DNA from 2 places in the Leptolyngbya sp. NK1-12 genome. Region 2 is predicted to be linked to the other one. Evidence: riboswitches for the same ligand, from Rfam matches in the RefSeq annotation. Region 2 holds a riboswitch; the other holds the start of a gene.
The links. A riboswitch is a leader RNA that binds a small molecule or an ion and turns the genes downstream of it on or off. The one in region 2 is predicted to bind cobalamin.
Positions count from the first base shown of each region.

Region 1: another riboswitch for cobalamin. It lies ahead of HJG54_RS12050 (HupE/UreJ family protein); the one in region 2 lies ahead of HJG54_RS34500 (CbtB domain-containing protein).

Region 1 is NZ_CP053586.1:2,864,914-2,870,163, reverse strand. It holds gene HJG54_RS12055 (glutamate-5-semialdehyde dehydrogenase) at 1-993, shown strand, start outside; gene HJG54_RS12050 (HupE/UreJ family protein) at 1,038-1,730, opposite strand; cobalamin riboswitch at 1,748-1,963, opposite strand; gene HJG54_RS12045 (histidine phosphatase family protein) at 2,230-2,973, shown strand; gene HJG54_RS12040 (isochorismatase) at 2,978-4,009, opposite strand; gene HJG54_RS12035 (urease accessory protein UreD) at 4,188-5,093, opposite strand.
Region 2 is NZ_CP053588.1:1,717-6,966, reverse strand. It holds gene HJG54_RS34510 (ZIP family metal transporter) at 1-448, shown strand, start outside; gene HJG54_RS34505 (hypothetical protein) at 932-2,062, opposite strand; gene HJG54_RS34500 (CbtB domain-containing protein) at 2,100-2,288, opposite strand; cobalamin riboswitch at 2,311-2,454, opposite strand; gene HJG54_RS34495 (YnfA family protein) at 2,564-2,887, shown strand; gene HJG54_RS34490 (multicopper oxidase domain-containing protein) at 3,012-4,100, shown strand; gene HJG54_RS34485 (ZIP family metal transporter) at 4,097-5,250, shown strand, end outside.

The DNA of each region.
Region 1 (5,250 bases), on a different replicon from region 2:
GAGCTGTCGGACCCGATTCAGCCGATTCTCAACACGCCGTCCTATCAGGTTGATCAGTGCCAGACCTACTGCCAGTTGATGCCGCTGGGGGTGATTGCCCTGATCTACGAAGCGCTGCCGGAATTGGGAGCGATTGCCGCCGGTATGTGTTTGCGCTCAGCCAATAGTCTGATCCTACGGGGCGGGGCCGAAGCCAGCCATTCTAATCAAATCATTGCCGAAACGCTGAAGCTGGCGATAGAAGATGCGGGGCTGCCGGGGGATTGTTTGCAGTTTTTGCCTGCCGAACAGGGCGATGTGATTCGGGAACTGGTGACGCTAGATCGCTATATTAATCTGGTGATTCCCTACGGTCGTTCTAGCTTGGTGCAGCAGGTGATCCGACAAGCAACGGCTCCCGTATTGCGGACCGCAATTGGCAACTGCTATCTCTACTGGTCGCCCACGGGCAGCCTCGATATCGCCCGCTGGATGATTCTAGACAGCCATCAGACCGAACCGGACCCGGTAAATGCGATTGAGAAGGTGCTGATTCACCGGCAACACAGCTCCACGGCCCTGACCATGCTCTGGAACAGCTTGAAGGATAAGGGCTTTCATCTACGCGGCGATGCAGAACTGGCCAGCGAATTTCCCGATATGTTCTCGATGGTGGCCGATGCGGCGGAATGGAATCGAGCCTATCTGAGCGATACAATCGCCTTCAAAGTCGTGGATAGTCTAGAAAGCGCGATTGCCTGGATCAATCAGCACAGTAGCGGCCACGCGGACTGTCTAGCCACCGAGTCCTACCAAGAAAGCCGCCAATTTGCCACCAGCATCAACAGCGCCATTGCCTATATCAACGCCTCTCCTCGCTTTCACCGCAACCCCAAACGCGGCACCCCGATTGCGCTAGGCATGTCGAATCAGAAAGGGCACCGCCGTGGGTTGATTAGCCTGGAATCCTTGACAACCGTGAAGTATATCGTTCAAGGAAACGGGATTAATTGATGCGATTAATTGATGCGATTAATTGATGCCTAGCCTGAGCCAACCTAAACTGGCAAAACCGTGGCTACAACCTGAGATGCGAAAAAGGCAATCCCAATCCCGCAAATCACCAGACCCGCCGAACGCAAATTCGCTGACTCGCGGCCCGGTTGCCGCAGCAGCCGACGACCTACCCAAAAGGCACTCAGGGCAATCAGAAGCTGAATTGCCGTAAATCCAATCAGATACGAAAGCAACGGCGTCATCTCAGCCCCAAAGATGGCCTCTCCGTAGGCATAGCCGTGGAATAGCCCCGCTAAGGCAGCTAACCCAGCGACCATCGGCAGACTCAGTTTGGTTTGCCGCACCAGTAAACTGCCAAACAGCAGAATCGACCCCGAAACTAGCAGCTCCACCGCCGGTAACGGTACCGAGATCAGATGTAAACCCGTGCCCAGCATGGCGGTCAGAATAAAGGCGATGGGAATCACCAGGCCCATTGGTTCGGTAGCAGCCAACAGCCCCACCGCGACTACAAAAGCCAGGTGATCCAGCCCAATCACTGGATGCGCCAACCCCGACAAAAATCCTTCGACAAAATTAGCCGGTAAGCGGCCTGCCATTGCATGGTGAGCCAGAACCGGCGTTGCCGTCAGCAAAAGACCTGCACTGCTAACCAGCGGCAGCGATAACTGACTGAGCCGGCTCCGTTTTCTAAGTTGAGAACCCATTGAACGACGCATTGAACTACGCACCATCCGTACCTCGCAGATGAAATGAACATGCCACGATTGGCGGGTGTTCTGGCTTGAAAAGTTTTGAGTTTTGAGTTTTGAGTTTTGAGTTGGTGATGCAAAACTTAAAACTCAAAACTCAAAACTCAAAACTCAAAACTTTCTCACAGCTGCGGGACAGCGGCAGACTGACACTGCACTTTCCCCCTTGCGTCTAGCGACTGCTCCCCGCTAGAACCAATCGAGTTTCCTGACTATATCACCTTGGGTGACGGCAAACTAGATTACGTCACAAACCGCACAATTCAGTGAAATGACGTAATAGAGCTTCATGATTCTCCTCAGCAAGCGCTTCAAAAAAAATCAAATTGGCCGTATGATTAACGCAAATTATTCTTAACAAGGTGAGCGGCTGAAAAAACAGTTTCTAGCTCAGACGCTTGTGCTGCGGCCAGGAAACTAGTCAGCTATTGCCTTGTTGCAGCTAACTCTAATGCCAAAAATAAGGTGCCAAAAAACGGTCATGGGAAGCAATAAGATCAAAATTTGGGTGGGTGTGGGCGTTTATTCCTTGCTGGGAGCAGTCCCTGCGGCAGTTGCATCATCAGACAGTCCGTCAGGACATGCGCAGCCACCCCAGGCTGAGATTTTGGTAGAGCAACGGTTAGCCCAAGGCGGCGAAGGCGGCGAAGGCGGTGAAGGGGCGACGCCAACCTTTCAAGATCGCTTGACCGGCGCTGATTTGGTGAATGCATTGCGGCAGGGTGGCTATGTGATTTACTTCCGCCATGCTCAAACCGAAAAAGACTACGCCGATCAAGTTTCCGCCACAATGGGCGATTGCTCAACCCAGCGGATGCTGAGTGAAGTGGGCTGGCAGCAGGCGAGGACGATTGGCAAAGCCTTTCAGAATCTGCAAATTCCCGTCGGTCAGGTCTACTCCAGCGAATACTGCCGCGCTTGGCAGACTGCCGATCTGGCCTTTGGCCGCTATGAAAAACGAGCCGCCCTCAACTTCCCTCCGGCAGAGGAGTACACCGAGGAGCAGGTGCAGCAGATGCGAGCTGCCGTCATGCCGATGCTGACCGCCCTACCTGCTAGCGGCACCAATACGGTAATTGTCGGCCATGATGATGTGTTTGAAGCCGCCACCGGAATTTACCCCGAACCGCAGGGCGTCGCCTATGTCGTCAAACCAGATGGACAAGGTGGGTTTGAGCTGGTCGCCAATCTGTTGCCGGAGGAGTGGGCGCAGCTATCCCAGTAGGCTTTTATAAACGGACCCAAGCCTCGATCGGTTCGGTGGATTTAACTAGATGCATCCCAGCCTCGGCAAAGCGCTGATAGGCCGCATCGGCCTGTTCGGTGAAGTCCACCACATCGGGCACCACCACTGCCGAGGTGCAATCCTCTAGCAGGTACACCTTTTGGGCCAGCTTCGGATCGGTGGCCTCAATTTCGTTCAGCAAATCGGCGACGGTCCAGGCGACACAGTGACTTTTGGCTTGACCGGCAATCACAATCGCATCGAAGCTGAGCAGCCGCTGCAAAAAGGCGCGATTTTCCTGGGCAATTGTCTGCTGGTTTTGATCTACCAATACTTCTGGCTTCAGGGCCGAGTAGTTTTCCGTCAGGGGATTGCCGCCCTTGATCTCAAACCGAGTTTGGCTGCCGCGAGCCAAATTGTGGAAAAAGCAGGCTTCTTCCACCGCAGAGACAATCGCATGCCCAATGCCACCCAGCATCGAATGGTAGGGCCAGATGGTCAGCAAATACTTGTTGGCTTGGCTGAGCTGACGCACGTAGTGGCGGGCATAGGTCTGTAGCTCGTCGTAGTCCTTCCCAAGATTGACGGCAACGGCGGGATTCACCTGCCAGCGGCCCTGCTCCAGATCTTCCAACGAAATCATCGCCATGGCAGGTGGATGGTTGCCCGCTTGGTCAATCCAAAATAGGGAATGGAAAATCTGGGCGGCGGTATGGGTATCCATTGTCAGGGCAATTTCAGTGATTTGGCCCAGGTTGCGGTAGATAAATTCACAGAGGCGGATGTTGTCCTCCACGGCTCCCATGCCAGAGCGTCCGCCCACAAACAGCTCGTAGCCCGGAATGCAGAAAGTATTTTGCACATCAATAGCCAGCAGACAAATGCGGCGCTTATCCTCAGCGGCAGGCCGAATCTGGTGTTGCTTGGCCCAAGCTTGGGCTTCGGCAGCTCGAACTTGATAGGGAACGCGCCAAACCTCAGCGACGCTGGAACGATCAAAATGAGCCGGAATGGGCAATTGGGTGGTTACGCTCATGGATATCTCGCAAACAGTTGTTTGTCGTCATTTCACAGCGGGCAAAATTCACAGCGGACAAAATCTCGAACCAAAAGGCAGTGAATTGCATTGAATGACTCGCCCTGCTCTTCTATTATGGTACTTTTTACTATAATTGACCGAAGCGGGCTGGAAGATCGACCTATGCCATCGGAGCTTACCGCAAGCTTGAAACTTGCCAAACTCGCGGAATGCAGCTTGGCCGCTCTAGATAGTCTTGCCGCAGCAGATTCCAGATCTCGCCAAACCAATGGCGGGCTTCAGCCGTGGAGTCACCTCGATAGCGACACAATACACCAGTTGGCAGGCGAGTCACTCCCATCTGGGTTGGGGCAGCAATCTTGGAACGCAATTTCTCAAGTAATGGGTCGCTGATGGTTGTTCCGGCTGCCCCCACGCTTGCTCCCACGAAGGCCAAACTGCCGATTACAGCGCAACCCGCTAACCCATGCAGACTCTCTAGCATCTCACCACCGCCCTGAATCCACTGCGGATCAACCCAAATCAGCCGCTGATTCTGCCAAACCTCGGTGCGGGAACGCCATTCGCCTGTAGTAAACCGTTCACCCCGTGCACTACGCCCCAAGCGAGTGATGTCCCAACCCAGCCACGTGGCTTGATCGGCCAAGTCTATCCGCAACTGCTGCCGGTATCGAGCACCGTCAAACACAATCGTTTCCTGCGGCAACCATTCCAAGCAGGCATCAGGGGCAACGCGGATTTGGGTGGTCTGCTGGGCTTCTAGACCGTTACTGCGATACACCTTAGTGGCGGCAGCCGTTGTCAGCAAAGCGTGGGCCTGTGGCTCTACCTGCACCTGCACAGCAAGCTGGTCGCCGCCCACAATTCCACCTGCCGTATGCAGCATAACGCTATGGCAGATGGAATCCCCTTCTGGGTAAAACGGTCGCTGCACCTTGAGCGGAGCCTGAACCCGACTGCGGCTGAGAATGGTTTTGCTATCGCGGCATTCAAACTGAAGCGATAGGCTACCTCGCCATGCTCGCTGAGTTGAAGCGGGCTGCGGCTCTGCTGAATCAATTGGAAGCGGTTGATTAATCAAAGTGGGAGTTCATTCGTAGGTTCTGAAATCCCAGCATATCGCTCTGGAAGTTAAAAAAAGCTGAATAGGTCAGATTAGCTGCACTATTTAGAACTTTTGAGGCTGCGTGCGCCAAAACGATGAACTGCTCGATGTCCAATACTTGTTTCCGGCAATC
Region 2 (5,250 bases):
TGATGTTAATGTTGGACCCTGGATGATTTTTTTAGGGGTGGCGATCGACCTGTTTACCGATGGGGTGATGATTGGAACAGGTTCAACGATCGCCACTGAGTTAGGATTACTGCTTGCGTTAGGTCAGATTCCAGCGGATGTACCAGAAGGATTAGCTACTATTATTGCCTTTAAGCGACAGGGCGTTCCCCGTCGTAAACGGTTTCAAATTGCGGCGGCTTTTGTGATTCCTATTTTTGTAGGAGCAACGATCGGCTACTGGTGGATGCGCGGACAATCTGAGCTAGTCAAGATGGCGTTGTTGACCTTCACGGCTGGAATTCTCACGACCCTGGTTGTGGAGGAAATTATCCCAGAAGCCCATCAAGACGGTGAAGCCCGGTTTGCAACGCTGCTCTTTTTAGGTGGTTTTGCGCTGTTTGGGCTGTTGTCAGCGTTTCTGGGGTAACTTAGCCTTTGCCGTTAGATAACAATAAGAACCCAAAGGAACATAACACCCAAGTAGACCGAAAGAATACTAGCGAGAGCAAAAACTTGCCATCACTTAAATTCATGTTATCGAGAACCCCAGTGGAGTAAGGCTGCATAGATAGCAATATGCAAAGTTCCAGCAACGTCGCCCGAAATCTCAGGTTTATGAGCATTGGCAGGAAAGACTAGGAGAAAGATGGTGAGGAAGAAAGCGATTGTACTACTGGCATTATGTTGGCGATGCATAAAACCTCTCCAATCTAAGCAATGACCAAAACCAGGCATTGCTGAATGACACTATGATTTCGTTGGATTGAGGACAGAGAAGGCTTCCAGAAACCGTTTCATAGGCTGATTCAGCAATGACCAAAACCATTGCTTACGAATAAGGAGTATCAGTAGAGCAATGGTTCTTAGACTAACTGGGTTGTTAGACGGCTTAACTTTAAGCGTAGGCAGTTTAACGACCAAACAGTCCAACTGGACGAGAAGACTGTCGATGTAACCAAACGCCAGCTAACAAACTTAGAACAAAAATTCCCGTGTAGTAACTGAGCGAGATAAACCGAATATAGAGAGGAGGTGCAATTCCTTCGACTTCTACTTCGTGGCTCACCCGTAATGTCAAACTACTAGGAGGTGCAATTTTTGCCACAACTTGATGAGGTGCGCCATCGAAAAATTGCTCCTTCCAAGTTAAGTTACCCTGGTTGTTTGTTCTGCCGTAATAGGCAAACATCTGTTTATTATCCTTAAGCGCAATTGCTTCCACATTGACAATAATGTCTGCTTCGGGATTGCCAGTTTTCGCATTGACAACTTGAATGGTTTGGCTTGCAAGCTGTCCGACTATTGCCTGCTGATCGCCCGACAAACGAATCTCAAAATCTTCTGATTTCTGTACAGGTGAAGCTGTTACAGATTGCATTTCCCCATGACTATGAGCAGCTGCAAGTTCCGCATTAATATTGACAAATAAAAGAACCGCGATCGCAACAACTGTAGCAGCACTCAGCAGTAGTCGTATGGGTTGAGGCGCAACCTCACCGTCTCGAACTGTCTGATCACCTCCAATTACCCAGCCGCTAGCAACTCCAACGATCATTAGAATGCCAATCAAAATAGCAGCATTTCTATACTTCGTAGTATTTTCAGGCACTGAAAGCTGCAACGATTGCTCGAATGGCTCAAATGCACCCGCGACAAGAGGTTCTACTTGAGCCTTGAGAGTGTAGTCTCCCCGAATTGGCATCACTTGTTCAAACTCTAGTTTCCCGCTAGGAGCTTTTGCACTGAGTTCGAGCAATTGAGTTCCTTCCACAACTGGGAAGTCAGAGGTGAACCAAGGGGTTTTGACAGGGGTTGAAAGTTGCAGTTGAAACTGCACATTTGATAAGGGCTGCCCCGTTGCATCAACTGCTTGCAACGCAATCCGAACGGGCGCTTCGTCAGGAACCACTTGGCTCAAAAACGGTTCAGTCTGCAACAGCACACTAGGCTGAGACGCATGGGAAGGAAGAGGATTAAACCAGAGGAATACACAAACAAGGCTGGCTGCTAAAGCCACGCCAACATACTTCAAATTTTTCATGACAAATTCTCTAAGTCTGGATCACACTGTAATGACTTTAATGACAGGCAACTGCCGCCGTACCATGTCGTGTCGTGTGCAAAGCGTCATGTACAGGCGGATAGGTACTGAAATACAGCGTCCAGAGAATAAGCGCACATAAACTAGTCAGCAAAGCCACCTGAATCGGAACTGAAAGCGTAACTTGTTTGGTGCGTCTCCAAAGAGAAGTAGAACTAACCATCATCTGTACCTCGCAGATTAATTGACTTATGGGACTAAGTATCGGCGGGCATCCTGACTTAGAGTGTTGATTCTCCTCACAGTTGCGGGACAGCGGTAGATTTGCACTACTCTTTCCCCCTCGCGTCTGGCGGCTGCTCCCCGTCAGAACCGATTGCTTCAGGACTATACAACAGTTTTATGATCTTGGTGAGAAAAATTTAGAATTATTAAGTACTGATGCGATCGCTGTTTGGGTTTACGCTGGGGCTAACCCTCGGCAGTAAGGACTTGAAGACTATGCTCCAATCCCTTTTCTATTTTGTGTTATCTGGTTTATGCGAAATTGGTGGCGGATACCTCGTCTGGCTGTGGATACGCGAAGGAAGGAGCGGCTGGCTTGCATTAAGTGGAATCGTTTTACTCACAGCTTATGGCTTTGCTGCAACCCTTCAACCTGCAAGCTTTGGTCGAGCCTATGCTGCCTATGGTGGAGTTTTCATTATTCTTTCCATCATGTGGGGCTGGCAGGTAGACAAAATTGTGCCCGATCGCCTGGATTGGGTCGGAGCCGCCATTGTCTTAGTGGGTGTTCTGGTGATGATGTATGCACCCAGAGCTTAATAGTTTCTCTCTACTAAAAGTATGAGCATTTGCTAGTCCACTTCGCTTACAAACTTTAATGGCTAAAACCAATCAAAGTGCGCTAACTTGTGGAATTATGAAAGAAATATGAAAAGAAGGGACTATGGATTTGAGCCTCAAACGGCGATCGCTCATTGGTGGTGGTGTATTGGGTGTTGGGGCATTACTGGGTAAGCTTCTGCCCAACAGTGTTTTTGCCCAAACTCTCGCGTCTGCGGACACTGGCATCCCTTCAGGTCATTCTGTGCCGATGCATGGAGGCAGTATGACGATGGGAGATGTAGACAATTCCCGCAATGGGTTTGACCCACAAGCGATCTTGACGGATTGGGAGGTAGGAAACGTCTCGCAATTGCCTGATGGCAAGACGTTGCGCGAGTTTGAAATCTCAATTGCAGAACAGGAAGTTGAGATTGCCCCTGGAGTGGTTTACCCTGCCTGGACCTATAATGGGCGCGTTCCGGGTCCCACACTGCGCGTGACAGAGGGCGATCGCATCCGGATTCGCTTCAAAAATCCAGGTGTTCATCCCCACACGCTTCATTTTCACGGTATTCACTCAGCGCGGCAGGACGGGGTTCCGGGTACGCTCGAAGCATTTCCTCAACAGGAGGTAGTGTATGAGTTTGATGCCAAACCCTTTGGCTGTCACCTTTATCACTGTCACTCTGCGCCATTTAAACGACACCTGCACAAGGGACTCTACGGCGCGTTTATTATCGATCCTGACCCTCAACGACATCCTGATCAACAAGAAAAAGCTCAGTCTCGGTTACTCGGCACTCCGCAAAATGCCAGGTGGCAAGAGTTTCTGATGGTGATGAATGCGTTTGACACTAATTTTGATGACGAAAACGAATTCTACGCTGTCAATACGATTCCGCATGAATTTATGAAACGCCCGATTCGGATCGAGCGCGATCGTCCAGTGAGAGTGTATTTAATTAATGTCACTGAGTTTGACCCGATCAACTCTTTTCATCTCCACGGAAATTTTTTTGATTACTACGACCACGGCACCACATTAATACCGACGCTACGAACGGTTGATACAGTCATGCAATGCCAAGCTCAGCGGGGCATTTTGGAATTTACATTCCAGGAGCATGAACCAGGCATTTATATGTTTCATGCTCACCAGTCAGAATTTTTGGAACTGGGTTGGATGAGCGCGTTTGAGGTGGTGGCATGAGAAAGACGTGGCTCTGGATTATCTTGCCGCTCGTTGCACTGGCGATCGCAATTGGAGTGTTTCTCTCTAGCAATCCACTTGAACCTTTAGGAGTTTCAGCCCCTCCGATTGAGAAGCTGACCGTAGAGCGAACGCTGCTCGACGATCAAGGCATCTCTTTATTTGTGAGAGCCAGCGGTTCTGAACCGATGCAAATTGCCCAGGTTCAGGTTGACGGAGCCTACTGGAACTTTACCCAAACGCCACCGGGAGAATTACCCCGATTGCAAACAGCTTGGATTAGATTGCCTTACCCCTGGGTACGTGATGAAACGCATCACATCCGGTTCATCACTAATACGGGAATTGGGTTTGACCATGAGATTGCTGTTGCGGTACCCACACCCCAAATTTCGTTGAGTCGCATTTTGGCGTATGCGCTGCTGGGGCTATATATAGGAGTCATGCCTGTCGCGCTGGGAATGTTGTTCTACCCAGCCCTCAAGCAGTTGGGCGGGCAGGGAATGAAGTTCATTCTGGCACTAACTGTTGGCATGTTGGCATTTCTACTTGTAGACACGCTGGAAGAAGGATTAGAACTGGCAACTCAATCAGCGAGTGCCTTCTCTGCCAGTGCGCTAGTTTGGCTGGTTGCTATCACCTCGTTTCTGGCGATTTTGGCGATTGGCAGGCGAGATGGCAAGTCTCCAGAAGGGAAGACACTTGCAAGTTATCTAGCCTTAGGAATTGGCTGGCATAATTTGGGAGAAGGCTTGGCAGTCGGCACTGCCTTTGCAGCTGGAGAAGCGGCGCTGGGTTCGCTTTTAGTCGTCGGGTTCACCCTGCATAACGTTACAGAGGGAATCGGAATTGCTGCACCTCTGGTTGATGCCCGCCCTAAATTTAGGACATTCCTTGGTTTAGTTGCCCTAGCAGGACTGCCCGCCGTGATTGGCACTTGGATTGGAGCCTTTACCTTTTCGCCTCACTGGGCAGCCGTTTTCTTAGGAATTGGGGTTGGAGCAATCTTGCAAGTAATGGTGGAGGTTGGAGCCTATCTGATCCGAACGGCTCATCGATCAGGTAGCAATTGGCTTTCTATGGTCAGTCTGATTGGATTTAGTTTAGGTCTAATCGTCATGTATGGAACTGCGCTTCTCGTTAATTTTTA